2 regions of the Kytococcus sp. Marseille-QA3725 genome follow, and region 2 is predicted to be linked to the other one. Evidence: predicted binding sites of a transcription regulator. Region 2 holds the regulator's gene; the other holds the start of a gene.

Region 1 (7,884 bases), 190 kb from region 2:
GCATCGGGGGTGAGCACCCGGCGGCCGAAGTAGACCGCCGTCCCCACCGCGGCGGCGCCGGTCAGCGCGGCGGTGCTGCCGACCACCCAGCCGGCCACCGCCCCGATGCGTCGCCACACGGCACTCGTCAGAGCCATGACCCGATCCTAGAGGGCGCCGGTCGGCCCCCCTCCCGGTGGGATCGCACCGGGAGGGGTGCGCGCCTCACTCGTCCTCCACCCAGTCCAGGGTGCGGGAGACCGCCTTGGCCCACCGGCGCACCTCCCGCTCCCGCACCTCGGGATCCATGCACGGCTCCCAGCGGCGCCCCTCGTGCCAGTGGGCGGCGATCTCGTCGGTGTCCTCCCAGAAGCCGACCGCCAGGCCCGCGGCGTAGGCCGCCCCCAGGGCCGTCGTCTCGGACACCTCGGGGACCACCACGGGCACGCCCAGGACATCGCTCTGGAACTGCATCAACGTCCGGTTGACGGTCATGCCCCCGTCGACGCGCAGCTCGCTCACCTCGAGGTCGAGGTCCGCGGCGTCGGCGAGCATCGCGTCGACGACCTCCCGGGTCTGGAAGCCCGTCGCCTCGAGCACCGCTCGGGCGATGTGGCCCTTGTTGACGTAGCGCGTGAGCCCCACCAGTGCGCCTCGCGCGTCCGAGCGCCAGTGCGGGGCGAAGAGGCCGGAGAAGGCGGGGACGAAGTAGGCGCCGCCGTTGTCCTCGACGGTCGTGGCGAGCTCCTCCACCTCGCTCGCGCTGTGGATGAGGCCGAGGTTGTCCCGCAGCCACTGCACGAGCGCCCCGGTGACGGCGATGGAGCCCTCGAGCGCGTACACGGGCTCCTGGTCGCCGAGCTTCCAGCAGAGCGTGGTGAGCAGCCCGTGCTGCGAGCGCACGACCTCCTGGCCGGTGTTCATCAGCAGGAAGTTGCCGGTGCCGTAGGTGTTCTTGGCGGCGCCGGGCTCCAGGCAGGCCTGGCCGAGGGTGGCGGCGTGCTGGTCGCCCAGGGCTCCCGCGATGGGCACCCCGGTGAGGATGCTGTCACCGTCGGCCACGCCGTACACCTCGGAGGAGGACCGGATCTCCGGGAGCATCGACATCGGCACCCCCATGGCCGCGCAGGTGGCCTCGTCCCACTGCAGGGTGTACAGGTCCATGAGCATGGTGCGCGAGGCGTTCGTGACGTCCGTGACGTGGACGCCACCGTCCGGGCCGCCGGTGAGCTTCCAGATGACCCACGTCTCGGTGGTGCCGAAGAGCAGGTCGCCGGCCTCGGCGCGCTCCCGGACGCCCTCGACGTGCTGGAGGATCCAGCGCAGCTTGGGGCCGGCGAAGTAGGTGGTCAGCGGCAGGCCGCAGGTGTCGCGGAAGCGGTCCTCCCCCAGCGGCTCGCCGTCGGGACCGGGCTCGGAGGCGAGCTCCTCGACCGTCGAGCGGGTGCGGGTGTCCTGCCACACGATGGCGTGGTGCACCGGCTCGCCCGTGTGGAGATCCCAGACGACGGTGGTCTCGCGCTGGTTGGTGATGCCGACGGCCGCCAGGTGGCCGGCGTTGGTGTCCGCCGCGCTCAGGGCCCCTGCGATCACCGAGCGGGTGGTGCGCCAGATCTCCTGTGGGTCGTGCTCGACCCACCCGGGCCGGGGCAGGATCTGCTGGTGCTCCACCTGGTCGGACGCGACGGGCCGGCCGTCGTGGTCGAACACGATGGCGCGGGTGCTGGTGGTGCCCTGGTCGATGGCGAGCATGTACCGGGGGCTGGTCATGAGGGGCACCCTGTCACGACATCGGCGCCGGGGCGGGGGTGGTGCGGCCGGGTGTGCGGCGACGGGGTGCCGCGTCCGAACGCCTGGGTGGACGCCGCCGGGTGGCGCAGACTGGGGCCATGACTGCTGACTCCCCCTCGGTGCCCGGCGTGATGCTCGCGAAGGCCGCGGCCTCTGTCCCGGCGCCCGACGCACTGCCCGGTGGGTGCGCCTACGAGCCGAAGTGGGACGGCTTCCGCGTCCTGGTGGTCCGTGGCGAGGCCGCACCGACGGCGACGGCGGTCGGCGAGGGCGACGAGGCGACCGACCTCGTCGGACGCAGCGGCAAGTCACTGGCCCGGTACTTCCCGGAGGTGGTCGAGCGGGTGCGGGTGATCCCGGCCCCGGCGGTCGTCGACGGGGAGCTCGTGGTGCGCTCGGGCACCCCGGGGGCCGAGCGGCTGGACTGGGACGCGCTCTCCCAGCGCATCCACCCGGCCCGGTCGCGGGTCGAGCGGCTGGCCGCGGAGACGCCCGGCGAGGTCGTGTGCTTCGACCTGCTGGCAGACGGCGACGGGTCGCTCCTCGAACAGCCCTTCCGCGAGCGGCGCCGGCGGTTGGAGGCCCTGGTGGGTGGGTCGTCGGCCCCGCACGGGGTGCACGTCACCCGGATGACGACCGATGTGGACGAGGCGACCGACTGGTTCACCCGCTTCGAGGGGGCGGGGCTCGACGGCATCGTGGCCAAGGGGCTGGACACGCCCTACGTGCCGGGCGGCCGGAGCATGGTGAAGGTCAAGCACAAGCGCTCGGCGGACGCCGTGGTGGTGGGCTATCGGGAGCACAGGAGCGGCAGCGGGGTGGGGTCCCTGCTGCTCGGCCTGTACTCCGGGGGCGAGCTGGTGCCGGTGGGTGGTGCGTCGTCCTTCACCGCGGCGCGGCGGGTCGAGCTCGAGGAGGAGCTGCAGCCGCTGGTGGTCCGGGGCTCCGACGGGCGGGCCGCGACCGCGCAGCGGGAACGCAACCGGTTCAGCTCCCGGAGGGACACCGGGTACGTGCCGCTGCGGCCCGAGCGGGTGGTCGAGGTGGCCTTCGACCAGCTCGAGGGGCGGCGGTTCCGGCACACGGTGCGCTTCGTCCGCTGGCGCCCGGACAAGGACCCCCGCGAGTGCACCCTCGATCAGGTTGACGTGGCCTCCGGCTACGATCTGGGCGCCGTTCTGGGCGCGGATTCCTGAGGGATCGGGAACCGCTTCGACCAAGGGAGACCCCATGCCTGCACTGCTGCTGGAGACCACCGCCGAGTCGCGTTCGTGGGCGCCGGGGGCGGTCTGCGCCGGCGTCCTGGCCGTCACGGGACTACTGATGCTCCTGCGCTCGGGCAGCCTGCCCGTGCCGGTCAAGGGCGTGGTGCGCTCGATGGCGCTCGTCGCACTGCTGGTGGCCGTGGGGCTCTTCGTGCTCGGATGGCTGGGCATGGCCTGGATGGCGCTGGGGCTCGTGACGGTCGTGCTCCTGCTGCTGGTCCTCGGGGGCACCGGCGTGCTGGCGACCCGCGCCGAGCGGCTGGCGCGGGAGGGCCGTGGGCGCGGGGAGAGCGTCGTGCAGGAGCGCCGCGAGGGCTGAGCCGGTGCGTCGTGGCTGGGCCGGCTGGCGTGGCTGACCTCGGTGAACTAGGTCACATCATCGATACGGACTAGTACACAGGTTCGTTTTTGTGCTATCCTGTCGATGCACGGACGGAACAGGGGTTCCGTCCGCAGGTGACTGCCGAGGGGGTGGGTCATGGCCGTCGTCGAGGAGCAGCAGGCCGTGGTGCCCGTCCAGGGGGTGCGAGACGCCCTGGACGTGGTGCACCGCGGGCTGGACGAGCTGATCGTCTCGGTGGCTTCCCTGAACGATGCGCCTCGACCCGTGACCGGCGCGGACCTGCGCGAGTTCATCGCGGAGCTCGACCGGGCCGTGAACCGGCTGGAGTCCGCACGGCTTCGGGTCGGGACGGTGGCCCGCGGCGAGCGCTTGGCCGGCCGGTCGCCCCACCTGGACGAGGGGCAGTTCTTCCGTCGTGGTGGCAGGGCCGACGGGCGTCAGGCAGCCGTCGACGGCTCACTGTCCGAGGCGCTGGGCAACGCGTCGCCCAAGGGGGCCCTCGACCCTCCAGGATCCTGCAGTGCCTCCGGCGAGGACACGGCACCACGAGCCCGTGAGGGGCAGAGCCCCGCATCGCGGACGCGGACTGGCCGGGCGCTGGACAAGGGGGTCATCAGCAAGGCCCACGTGGCGGTGATCGTCCGCGAGCTGGCCCGACTCCCGGAACGACTGGGAGCCGCCGAGCGTGCGGAGGTCGAGCGCCGTCTCGTGGCGTCGGCCTCCCGCCGCTCCCCCGCCTCCTTCCGGCGGGATGCGCCCCGCTGCCTGGCAGCGGTGGTGGACGACCTCGACGAGGTCGATACGCATGAGGAGACTGCCGTCGCCGCCGAGGAGGAGCGTGCCTGGGCCTCCGCCCGGTTCTGGGTGAGGCACGACGAGGACGGCACCAGCACCGGGCAGTTCGTCGTCCCGACGGTGCAGGCCCGCATGCTCGAGAAGGTCATCGGGGCGATGGTCTCCCCGACCCGCCGGAGCCGCCCCCGGGCGGGTGGTGCGGCAACAAGTCGTGAACCCGTCTCGGGGACGGGCCGCACGTCCGGCCCCGAGACGTGGGAGGAGCTGGACTGGCAGGCCGAGCGGGGGCGTGCCTTCGCGGAGCTGCTGGAGCGGATGCCCCACGAGCACCTCGGGTCGAAGGTCGCGGCCACCATCGTGGTCCACACCGACCTGGAGACACTGCGCGGTGAGGTCCGCCGGGTGGCTCGCACGGACGTCGGGACGACGCTCTCGGCCGGTCAGGTGCGCCGGCTGGCGTCGGAGGCCGGCATCATCCCGAGCGTCCTGGGTGGCGCGTCGCTGCCGCTGGACCTCGGGACGCAGAAGCGGTTCTTCAGCACCACCCAGCGCCTGGCGTTGAGCGCCGTCTACACCGAGTGCGCGGCAGCCGGCTGCGATCGCCCGTTCAGCTGGTGCCAGATCCACCACGAGCAGCCGTGGTCACCGCGTCACGCCTCCCGGGACTCCGGACTGGCTGGTGGGGCCGTTGGGGGCGGCGGGGTCGGCCCACCGGGCAGGGCGATGCCAGGTGGTGACGACGACACGCCGGACGAAACGAGCGACAGGGGTGTGAGGCACGGGGAGCAGGTTCTCCGCGGACCGACGAACCTGGCGAACGCGATCCCGCTGTGCGGTGCCCACCACCGGGCCCTGGACAAACCAGGGGTGCACCACACCGTGAAGCGTGACGCCCACGGACGGGCGACCGTGCACTTCGAGGGCACGGCATGAGGGACCCCGGCAGGGAGAGAACCGCCGTGTCGAGAGCACCGGGACTGCGCCGGCGAGGGGACGCAGTGCCGAGAGCGCAGGAGGTAACGCCCACGAGCGCTGGATCAGGACCCGCTGCGCGCCCGACTCGGCTGCACGCGGGGTGGCTCGCCGGGCATTTTCGGGTGGTCCGGCGGGAAGGGCTCCTCCCCCAGGCCGCGCTCGAGGTCCGCCTCCCAGAGCTGCATGACCCGGGAGAAGTCGCCGCGGTGGTCGAGCATGTCGGCCCACGGGTCGGGCTCCTGCAGGCGTTCGGCCGCGGTGGGGACCACCACCTCCCCGGGCGTCAGGTCGTCGAGCTCGTCCCACGTCACGGGCAGGGAGACCGGGGCGCCGGGAAGGGCACGAGGGCTCCAGGCCCCGGCGAGCGTCCGGTCACGGCAGTGCTGGTTGAAGTCGATGAAGCACTTGTCACCCCGTTCCTCCTTCCACCAGCGGGTGGTCACGAGCTCGGGCAGCCGTCGCTCGAGCTCCCGGGCCAGGGCGATGACCCCGTGCCGCACGTCGAGGAACTCCCGGTCGGGCTCGATCGGAGCGAACACGTGCAGGCCACGGTGGCCGGAGGTCTTCACGTACCCGGTGAGGCTGCACTCCCCCAGCAGCTCGCGAGCTGTGCGCGCGACGGTGACGACGTCGGTGAACGGACGGCCCGGCATGGGGTCGAGGTCCAGACGCACCTGGTCCGGGCAGTCGTTGAGCAGATCGCCGGAGTGGTCGGTCGTGCGCACCGGCCAGGGGTGGAAGGTGAGTGTGGACATCTGCACCGCCCACACGGCAGCGGCCACCTCGTCGAGGACGACCTGATCGTGTGAACGCCCGCTCGGGTAGGTGCAGGTGGTGGTGCACAGGTAGTCCGGGGCACCCTTCGGCGGGTTCTTGGAGTAGAACTCCTCCCCGTCGATGCCGGTCGGGAAGCGCTGCAGGGTGACGGGGCGGTCCGCGTTCGCCTGCAGGAACCGGCTCCCCGCTGCCAGGAGGTACTCGGCCAGGTTCCGCTTGGTGACGTCCACCGAGCCGGGCTGCTCCCCCGCCGGGCACATGACCCGGCCCGGGCTGGACAGGCGCACCGTGCGCACCGAGTCGTCCGGTCCGGGGACCTCCAGGACGACGGCCTTGCTGCTCATGTGGGGCTCCTGCCGGGAGGGACGCCGGTGCGGGGCGCACGGGCGTTCGTCGAGGGTGTCCCCAGAAGACTACGGCGCTCCGCGAGGAGGGCACCGTCCGTCGTCGGACCCGGGCCCGGGGTGCGGTGCGGGGACGTGCCGTTCACCCACCGGACACGTCCTTGGCACCTGGAGAACACCATGGCCTGTCATGTTGTCCTGTCCGACGATCCCTCCCGTGGAGACCCCCTCATGCGACACACCGCTCGCACTTCCCTGACCGTCACGCTGGCCCTCCTCGTGCCGGCCGCGGCCCTGGCCGCTCCCACCGCCCAGCCGTCCGCGCACGCGGCCTCGCAGGACGTGGTCATCGCCGAGGCGTACGGCGGTGGCGGCAACTCCGGCGCCCCGTTCCGCAACGACTTCGTCGAGCTGTTCAACCGCTCCGGCGAGCCCGTCGACCTGACCGGCTGGACCCTGGAGTACCGCTCCAAGAGCGGCACCACCCCGCAGGTGACCAAGCTCTCCGGCACCGTGGAGCCCGGTGGGCGCCACCTGGTCCAGCAGGCAGCCGGCGCCAACACCGAGGCCGCGCCCCTGCCGACCCCGGACTCCACCGGCACCACGCCCATGTCCTCCTCCGGCGCCAAGCTGCAGCTCGTCGGCCCCGACGGCACCGTCGTGGACCTGCTCGGATGGGGCGGGGCGGACACCGCCGAGGGCGCTCCCGCCGGCTCGACCTCGAACACCACCTCGATCGCCCGCACCGAGCCGTGCCACGACACCGACAGCAACGCCGCCGACTTCCGGGCCGGTTCGCCGGAGCCGCAGAACTCCGCCACCGCCCCGCGCGACTGCTCGGCCGTGCCGGATCCCGACGACCCGAAGCCGGGTGACGCGACCATCGCCGACATCCAGGGCGCCACCCACCGCTCCCCGTACGAGGGGCAGCAGGTCTCGGCGGTTCCCGGTGTCGTGACCGCCACGGACCGCAACGGCTTCTGGATGCAGTCGACGACCCCGGACGACGACCCCGCCACCAGCGAGGGCCTCTACGTGTACACCCGTGGCTCCGTGGAGGTCGCCCCCGGCGACGAGGTGGCCACCAGCGGCCTGGTCACCGAGTACCGCCCCGGCGGCTCCGGCGGTCACGACAACCTGACCACCACCCAGATCACCTCCCCCACCGTCGAGGTCACCGGCAACGGTGAGGTCCCGGCACCGGTCGTGCTCGGCGAGGACGTCGAGATCCCCGCACAGGCGATCGAAGCGGGCGACCCCGGGTCGGTCGAGTACGACGACGCACCGTTCCGGCCGCAGGAGCACGCCATCGACGGCTACGAGGCGCTGGAGGGCATGCGCGTGGGTGTCCGCGACGCGACCGCGGTCGGCCCGACCGCCTCGTTCGGGGAGATCCCCGTCGTGCCGTCCGACGCCGGTGCGCAGCGCAGCGTCTTCGGCGGCGTCGTGTACGGCGGCTACGACCAGCCGAACGCCCGCCGCGTGCACCTGGACGACGGCATCCTGGGCAAGGATGCCCTGCCCGAGGTGAACACCGGCGCCCGGCTGGAGGGGCTGACCGCCGGCGTCCTGGACTACTCGTTCGCCAACTACAAGCTGCAGGTGACCGACCTCG
Region 2 (7,884 bases):
TCGCTGGTCGGTGGCCGAGCGAGGGTGGGCGCGCGAGATCGGCAGGTGCCGCGACCCGGGCCGGGTGGATGAGGCTGTCAGCCGGCGCCGACAACCTGTGCGCTGCGCGCCGTCCGGAGCTCCTCGATGGCGTCCTCGAAGTCCTGCAGGCTGTCGAAGTTGCGGTACACCGATGCGAACCGGAGGTAGGCCACGACGTCGAGCTCCCGCAGGACCGGGAGGACCGCCATGCCGATCTGGTGGGCGTCGATCTCGGCCAGTCCCTCGCAGCGGATGTTCTCCTCCACCTGCTGCGCCAGCAGGTGGAGCTGGTCATCGGTGACCGGGCGGCCCTGGCACGCCTTGCGCACCCCGGACATCACCTTGTCGCGGCGGAACGGCTCGCTCACCCCGGACCGCTTCACCACGCTGAGCGTGGCCGACTCGACGGTCCCGAAGCGCCTGCCGCACCCCGCGCACTGACGCCGACGACGGATCTGCGTGCCCTCGTCCTGGACGCGCGAGTCCACCACCTTGGTGTCCTCGTGGCGACAGAACGGACAGTGCACGAAAACTCCCTCGAAATGGCGAAATCTGGATCATCTTGTGCTGATCTCGGACCAGCACCACTAGATGTAGAGACTACGGCGTCACCTCCGCCGACTGCAAACCCCCTCGGCGACGCCCGCGTCACACCGCCGACAGCACCCCGCGGGGCGGGGCGTGGAGCCCCTCCGGGGCGTCGTGCCACGCCCCTGCACGTCCCACGCTCACCCCGCAACGCCTCGTCCCTGCACGTACCGCGCTTGCCCACGCAACGCCTCGCCCCTCCACGCACCACGCTCACCCACGCCCGCCTACCCGCACCTGGGCCCCGCACCCATGGGTGCGGGGCCCAGGTGGTCGACCTGTCTGCGGCGTCTCAGCGACGGCGGGCGCGTCACTGGCGGTGCCGACGCGACCGGTGTCGACGATCGGACCGGCGGGCGGCTCCTCGTTGGCCGCGTACCAGCGCTTGTCGGCAGGCAGGACACCCTCGGCGACCATGTGGTCGGCCCACTCGTCGTCGCTCATGCCGGAGCCGTGCCGGTCCACCGACCTGTACTCCTCGATCCACTCCCAGCCGGGCTCGGGGAAGTAGTGCACCTCGGAGCCCTCCATCCCGCTGGCCTCCATCGTGGTGCGGTAGATGAGCTCGAGCTCACCGTCGGGAGTGACCAGGTAGGTGGCGTCGCTGAACAGATACGGCCCGAACCCCTTGTCCTTGCTCGGTGCCATGCAGGTCTGGGTCTCGACGGTCACCATCCGTGCGTCGGCCGGCACACCCAGCGTCTCCACCGGGGTCGCCTCGTCACGGGAGTAGTCACGGGTGTAGGACTCGGCGTCACTGGTCACCGTGACCGGCGCCGGCGCGAGCTCCTCGGTCCTGGTGCACTCGTCCTCCGTGGCCATCTTTCCCGTGTCGTGCTGCGCCCCCAGCAGATCCAGGCCGTCCCAGCCGTCGTAGGAGGTGGACGACCTGACGTCCCAGATGGCCAGGCCGTCTTCGCTGAACTCCGGCTGGGTGAACTCACCGTCGACGGACACGGTCCACGGCCGCTCCCCACCGGTCTTCCCCTCACCCAGCTCGACGGTGATGTCCAGCGGGTCCTGCGCCGGGAACATCGAATCGGGTGCCGCCACGGCGCTCTGGGCGGAACCGAGGCCCACCACCGCGGCGGTGAGCACGAGTGCGATCTCCTGACGAGCCATGGTGGCCCTCCCTCTCCCCTGTCGACCGTCTCCGGCCTCTCGAACGGCCGCACTCCGCAGCCTCATTCGGACTCCAAGCAGCCGTCCGCACCGCCGCACGCCCCGTCCTGCCGCTCGGCTGTCGTCCGCCGTGGTCACCACTGCGGCAGATCGGCGTCGTCAGCACGGAAGTCCAGCTGTGCTCCGTCGGCCCCCACCTGCACACCCGTCCAGGTCACGCCGTCGACCACGGGCAGGTACGCGTAGGTCGCCACCCGGGGCAGCAGCCCCTCGACCACGTCCCGGGGAACGTCCACCGTGTCCAGGGAGGCCTCCGCGTCACGCAGGCCCAGCTGTCCGGTGGCGCCGTCGACCACCGGGCGACCCGTGACCCGCACCGGCAGCCGCTCCCCCAGTGCGTCCACCTCCGTGGTGATCGTGAGCAGGCCGTCGTCCGACCCCGAGAGCTGCACACCGGTGGCCTCCGACAGGTCCTCCCAGGTGGTGTCCACACGGCCGGTCGCATCACCGACGTGGACGGGCCCTCGGGCCAGCCCCGTGACGTCGTGGGCCACGACGTCCACGTCCGCCTCCACCTCGTGACCCCGAACGGTCACCCGCACGTCCTGGGCCCCGCCGGTGATGGTCCCGTAGTCGTCACGCAGGACCGACCAGGCCGCCGGCCACCCCTCGACGTGCGCATGGGCCTCACCGCCTGAGGTGCGGTGCACCTCCGAGGCCATGCGGCCCTCCACGTAGCGTCGCAGCAGCCCGTCACCCATCTGTGCGAGCAGCAGGATCGACAACACGACCACCAGCGCGATGAGGCGTCGCCGGGTGAGCCAGGTCATCGACGCCGTCCCCCCAGCTGCCAGGCGAGGCCCGCCGAGGTCGCGGCCAGGACGGCGACGGCCGTGCCCAGCACGGGCACCAACCAGACGGGGTGCCCGGAGGCGCCCACACCCTGGTCGGAGGCCGCCGTCTCCTCGCCGTCGGAGTCCGCCCCGCCGTCACCGCCAGGGCCCCCGCCGTCCTGCGTGCCTTCGGAGGAAGTGCTCCCGTCGTCGCTGCCCTCAGAGGCGTCCCCGGTGGGCTCGGGCTGCGAGCCGGCGTCCCCGTCGTCCGGGGCGTCCTCGTCGTCGTCACCCGCGGGGTCGCCAGCCGGGTCGCCTTCGTCATCGCCGTCCCCGCCCCTGGGCTCCTCCTGCGAATCCCCCGACTCGTCGGCCAGGCTCTCCGAGGGCAGGGGCTCCACGCTCGCCGGCCCGGTCGGGAGACCCGGGGGCACCTCACCCGGGGACGCATCCGCCCCGTTCTCACCGGACGCGGACGGATCCCGACCCGGCGAGGTGCTGGGCGACGGCGTGTCGGGGACCCGCGCAGGGCCCCCATCGGGCGACCAGGTGCTCGCGAGCACGAGGAGCTCCGCGACCCCGGGCGCGACCACGTCCTCGGTGTACCCGCCGTGCACCGGGCGGGCCCTGTGGAACTCCTCCTCCAACGTGGTCGACGAGGTGAGCATCCGGCTCATCCCCGGCGCCGCGTCGCAGACCAGGTCGCCCTCGCTGCAGATGGACAGCACCCGGGAGTACAGCTCCGGCGGGATGACGTCCTGGTCCTCGGCCAGCACCCGAGCGATGCGGCTGTTGGGCACCGACCCGCCGTGGAGCGCGAAGACCTCCTCGATGAGATTGCGCACCGCAGCACGCCGGGACGTGTCACCCTCTGGCCTCGCCTGGGAGCGCAGGTAGGTCAGCGTCGCCGCCAAGCCGATGGAGGGCGTGTCCAGCAGCCCCGCGATCTCCCGCGTGTTCTGCCCCGGGTGGTGGGCAGGGTTGCCGAGCAGGAGCGCACCGGCAAGCGTCGAGCTGTCCGCACCGGAGGCCAGTGCCCTCGTGATGACCTGGGCACCTTGGCTGAAGCCCGCCAGCACCACCGCCTGGTCCGGGCACCTCTCGGCACTGTGCTGGAGGACCCGTCGGAGCTCCTCGCGCCCGGCGTCGACCGACTCGAAGTAGTCCGTCGAGGGCGCGACGGACTCCAGGACGTGCGCTTCCAGCTCGTGTGCCCCCAGCGTGTGCGGGTCGACCGCCGGGTAGTCGAGATAGACCGACCGGACGTCGCCCGACAGCCGCTGGGTCAGCGAGTCCGCGACCCCGCCGACCGTGGCACCCCACGGCGCCTCCTCCCCCGATCCCCGCACACCGACGACCAGCACGTCCTGGCAGGCGAGCTGCTCCAGTCTGTCCGACGACACGGGGTCCACCGCCGACTCCGTGGCGGGCCAACCGGCTGGGTGGTCCTCCGCCTGCGCCACGGGGACCGACCCCAGCCCCACGGACGTGACGAGCAGACCCGTGGCCAGGAGGGCACGGGCCGCTCCTCGCACTTGGGCGGCACCTCGGCCGGACTGCCTCTGCTCCACGCCTCCATTGTGGCGGGAGTCCACCCTGTACCCCACCGCGCGCCATCCCCTCCCGATGACCAGCGTTCCTCCACGTCCCCGATACCAGCCCCTGCCTCCGCAGCACAGGCCCTCCCGGAGGGTCCTCGGCGCCGGCTCCCCGATGTGTGGTGGAGTGACGCCATGCACCTCCCCATGCCCGCACCGAACGAGACCGACCGGCTGCACGAGCTCAGTCGTGACTCCGCGGACCACGACGCCATCACCGATCTCTGGAAGGCCGGCTTCGCGCTCCCGCGCTGGTGGTTCCTCCCCGCAGGGCCCGAGGGTGCTGTCGCTCCCGTCGCCGCCGAGATCGAGGGCACGATGATGCTCCTCGGCTTCACCAGCAGCGAGCGGGCCCGTCACTTCGCGGTGGAGCAGGGCATGTCCGACCCGGAGGAGCCCGCCGACCTGCTGGCCAAGCAGCCGGCGGACATCGTCCGCGGCGCGGACGACTTCATCGCCTCCGGCGTGGAGGGCATCGTCATGGACGTGCACATCTCCGGCTGGTTCGCCCCCTTCGAGGGCCTGAGCCCGATGTGGCGTCGCGTCACCGGCACCACCCTCGACTGACGGCCCTCGAGCAACACCCTTCGCCCCCTCCCCTCGACTCCCCCTCGGCCGGCGCCCCTCGACCTCCCTGTCGGGCTCCGGCCTCGCCCGACGCCCCGGGCCGCTCACGGCCCAGGCCTCCCTCAGGGCTCCGGGACGACCAGCTCCTGACCGGCTTGCACCTCGGAGGTCCCGAGCCCGTTGGCCTCCTGCAGCATCAGCACGCCCTGCTCGACCGGCACCTCGGGGAGGTGCTCGACGGCCACGTGCCCCAAGGTCTGCCCGTCCCCGACCACGACGTGCTGCGCGCCGGAGGCGTCCGGCCCGGCCCCGACCGACTGCCACGCCACGAGCAGCACCAGCGCAACCGCCAGCACCAGGCCCAGCACCTGACGGGCCGCACGTCCGCGAGCCGTCAGCCGCATGCGCGGAGCCGGTCGCTGCGCCTGCCGCCGGAAGGGCGCAGCGTGCACGCCCGCACGCTGCCCCACGACGCCTCGACCGAGACGAGGTGCCTCACAGGTGATCGCGCTCATGTCCACTCCTTCCCCTCCGGACGCCTGTCCGTCGGATGTCTGTACTATGTGTAGCACAGGTGGTCGACGCCCTCCAAGACACGCCCGAACGGATGTCCGCTCGCGCGGGGCCGGGGCGTCGTACCCTGTGACCGCACGGCTGTCGGCCGAGCGCGTGATCGACTCCTCCTTCGCGGGGGGGGAACGCGGGTCCGTCCGACAACACCTGAAGTCAATCGGTGACCACCGACAACATCGGGAGATCGTTGGGAGGACGGCGATCTGCTGAGCACGGCGGCGGTCAGCGACATCGCCCGAGGCACGCCAGACGACCGCCGCGACGACCCAGCGAAGGGGGACCATGACCAACCGGAGGAACGAGCCGGGCCTGCGCCGCAACGAGCCGCTGACCGACCGGCAGACCAGGGTGCTGGAGGTCATCCGACACTCGATCGACGAGCGGGGCTACCCGCCGAGCATGCGCGAGATCGCCGAGCAGGTGGAGCTCGCCTCCGCGAGCTCCGTGCAGCACCAGCTCAACGCGCTGCAGCGCAAGGGCTACATCCGCCGCGACCCCAACCGCCCCCGCGCCCTGGAGATCCTGGACGCCCAGTGGCCGGGTGACCGCGGGTACCGCAAGCTGCCGGAGGACACCTGGGACCCCTCCGAGGCCGCCGACGCCCAGCCGCCGGCCAGCTACGTGCCCGTGGTGGGGCAGATCGCCGCCGGTGGACCGATCCTGGCCGAGGAGCGCGTGGAGGACGTCTTCCCGCTCCCCAAGCAGATCGTCGGTGACGGCGAGCTCTTCCTGCTGCGCGTCAAGGGGGACTCGATGGTCGACGCGGCCATCTGCGACGGCGACTGGGTCGTGGTGCGCCGCCAGCAGGCCGCCATCAACGGCGACATCGTGGCCGCGCTCATCGACGACGAGGCGACGGTGAAGACCTACAAGAAGGTCAAGAACCAGATCTGGCTGCAGCCGCACAACCCCATGTTCGACCCGATCGACGGTAACGACGCCACCATCCTGGGCAAGGTCACCGCGGTCCTGCGCCGCGTCTGATCGCGTCCGGACCGCTCGGGCCCGGGCCGCGCCCGGCCCGAGCGGGGTGCGACAGGTCTCCGGGGACCCGTCGGGGTCCGGCAGGTCCGAGGGGCTCCGGTACGGGTGGGATCGGAGCACGTCCCCGAGCCCTCCCACACGGGGTCACCCCGCCTCGACGGCCACCCCGAGCCGATCGGCGACGGCCAGCAGCGTCTCGTCCACCATCGCGTCCACGGTCAGCGTCGCCTCCCGGTGGGCTCGGTGCCATCCCCGGGTCACCACGGCGACCGGCCCACCGGCGCGGTGCACGTGCCGGGCGAAGCGGTAGCCGCTCATCACCTTGAGGCTCGAGCCGAGCACCAGCAGCCCGTCGGCGCCGTCCACCATCGCATAGGCCCGGTCCACGCGCTCCCGCGGGACGTTCTCCCCGAAGTACACGACGTCCGGCTTGAGCTCGTCGGCCCCGCACACGAGGCAGTCGACCGTGCGGAACGAGGCGACCACCTCCTCGTCCAGGGCCACGTCGCCGTCCGGACGGACCTGCCCGCCCCGCAGCGCGACGTCGCGGTGGTGCGGGTTCAGCTCACCCAGCCGCGCCTGCAGCGACGACCGCTCCTCGACCGCCCCGCACACCAGGCAGACGATGCGCGACAGCGTCCCGTGCAGATCCAGCACGTCCGGCGACCCGGCCCGTTGGTGCAGCCCGTCCACGTTCTGCGTGATCACCCCGGTGATGCCCGCGACCTCACCACCCGCCGCGCCCTCGGCCTGGAGCGCCGCGAGCGCCCGGTGCCCCGCGTTCGGCTGGGCACCGGTGAAGCGCTCCCACCCCACGAAGGCACGCGCCCAGTAGCGCCGCCGGGCCTCGGGACCGGCACGGAAGTCGCCGATCGTCATCGGTTGCACACGCCGCACCCCGTCCGGCCCCCGGTAGTCCGGGATGCCCGAGGCGGTCGACATGCCCGCCCCCGTCACCACCGCCAGCCGCTGCCCGGCCAGCAGCTCGGCCAGGGCCTCCACCTCCTGCGGGGCGGCCCGGACCACGGGCGGCAGGGTCACCGGGCTGTCCACCTCCGGCATCGCGGCGCCCGAGGACCCCTCAGCCACGGCGACGCCCAGCCGTCCTGCGACCCAGCTGCCGTCGTCCGGCGCGTGCCCAACGGCGGGGTGCCCGTCGCCCGACGAGCGACATCCGCCCCGACCCCCGCAGCGCCCGCAGCGCGACCTCGGGGTCGGCCACCTCCGGGTACGGGTAGCGGGCGGGTGCGTCGCGCATGATCAGCTGCGGCGCGTACCGGCGGATGGCCGAGTCCGCCACGCCGTACCCGTGGCGCTCGATGATCTTCTGCTCCTCGTCGCTGAAGGCGTCCATGTCCGTGCGGATCTGGTTGATCTGCGCGGCCACCTCCACGGGATAGCTCTGCGGGACTCGCGAGTCCATCGCCCAGGACGCGCCCTCCAGCACACCCCAGTTGAAGGCCGAGTGCAGCCAGCGCAGCCGCGTGACCTCCCCACCACCGGCCGCGATGCTGATGACGTGCAGGATCCGCCCCAAGGGCGTCCGCGCGCTGCGGGCCCGGAAGACCGCTCCCCCGTCGCTCACCAGCACCGAGGCG

Evidence for each region. The regulator LexA, encoded in region 2, represses DNA repair genes until DNA is damaged. The targets are predictions, from matches to a motif close to TCGAACANNTGTTCGA.
Region 1: ACY8FT_RS02805 (DUF222 domain-containing protein) is a predicted target of LexA. The motif match lies at 3,426-3,441, and genes of this name have one in related genera.

Annotation. Positions count from the first base shown of each region.
Region 1 covers NZ_JBUCLA010000001.1:623,032-630,915, reverse strand. The annotation lists gene ACY8FT_RS02825 (alpha/beta hydrolase family protein) at 1-137, opposite strand, end outside; gene glpK (glycerol kinase GlpK) at 205-1,749, opposite strand; gene ACY8FT_RS02815 (ATP-dependent DNA ligase) at 1,869-2,966, shown strand; gene ACY8FT_RS02810 (hypothetical protein) at 3,001-3,354, shown strand; gene ACY8FT_RS02805 (DUF222 domain-containing protein) at 3,514-5,106, shown strand; gene ACY8FT_RS02800 (DNA polymerase domain-containing protein) at 5,211-6,269, opposite strand; gene ACY8FT_RS02795 (lamin tail domain-containing protein) at 6,501-7,884, shown strand, end outside.
Region 2 covers NZ_JBUCLA010000001.1:430,398-438,281, reverse strand. The annotation lists gene nrdR (transcriptional regulator NrdR) at 78-548, opposite strand; gene ACY8FT_RS02035 (hypothetical protein) at 823-1,731, opposite strand; gene ACY8FT_RS02030 (hypothetical protein) at 1,866-2,561, opposite strand; gene ACY8FT_RS02025 (cutinase family protein) at 2,558-4,135, opposite strand; gene ACY8FT_RS02020 (hypothetical protein) at 4,310-4,729, shown strand; gene ACY8FT_RS02015 (LysM peptidoglycan-binding domain-containing protein) at 4,852-5,181, opposite strand; gene lexA (transcriptional repressor LexA) at 5,585-6,286, shown strand; gene ACY8FT_RS02005 (Sir2 family NAD-dependent protein deacetylase) at 6,431-7,375, opposite strand; gene ACY8FT_RS02000 (patatin-like phospholipase family protein) at 7,368-7,884, opposite strand, start outside.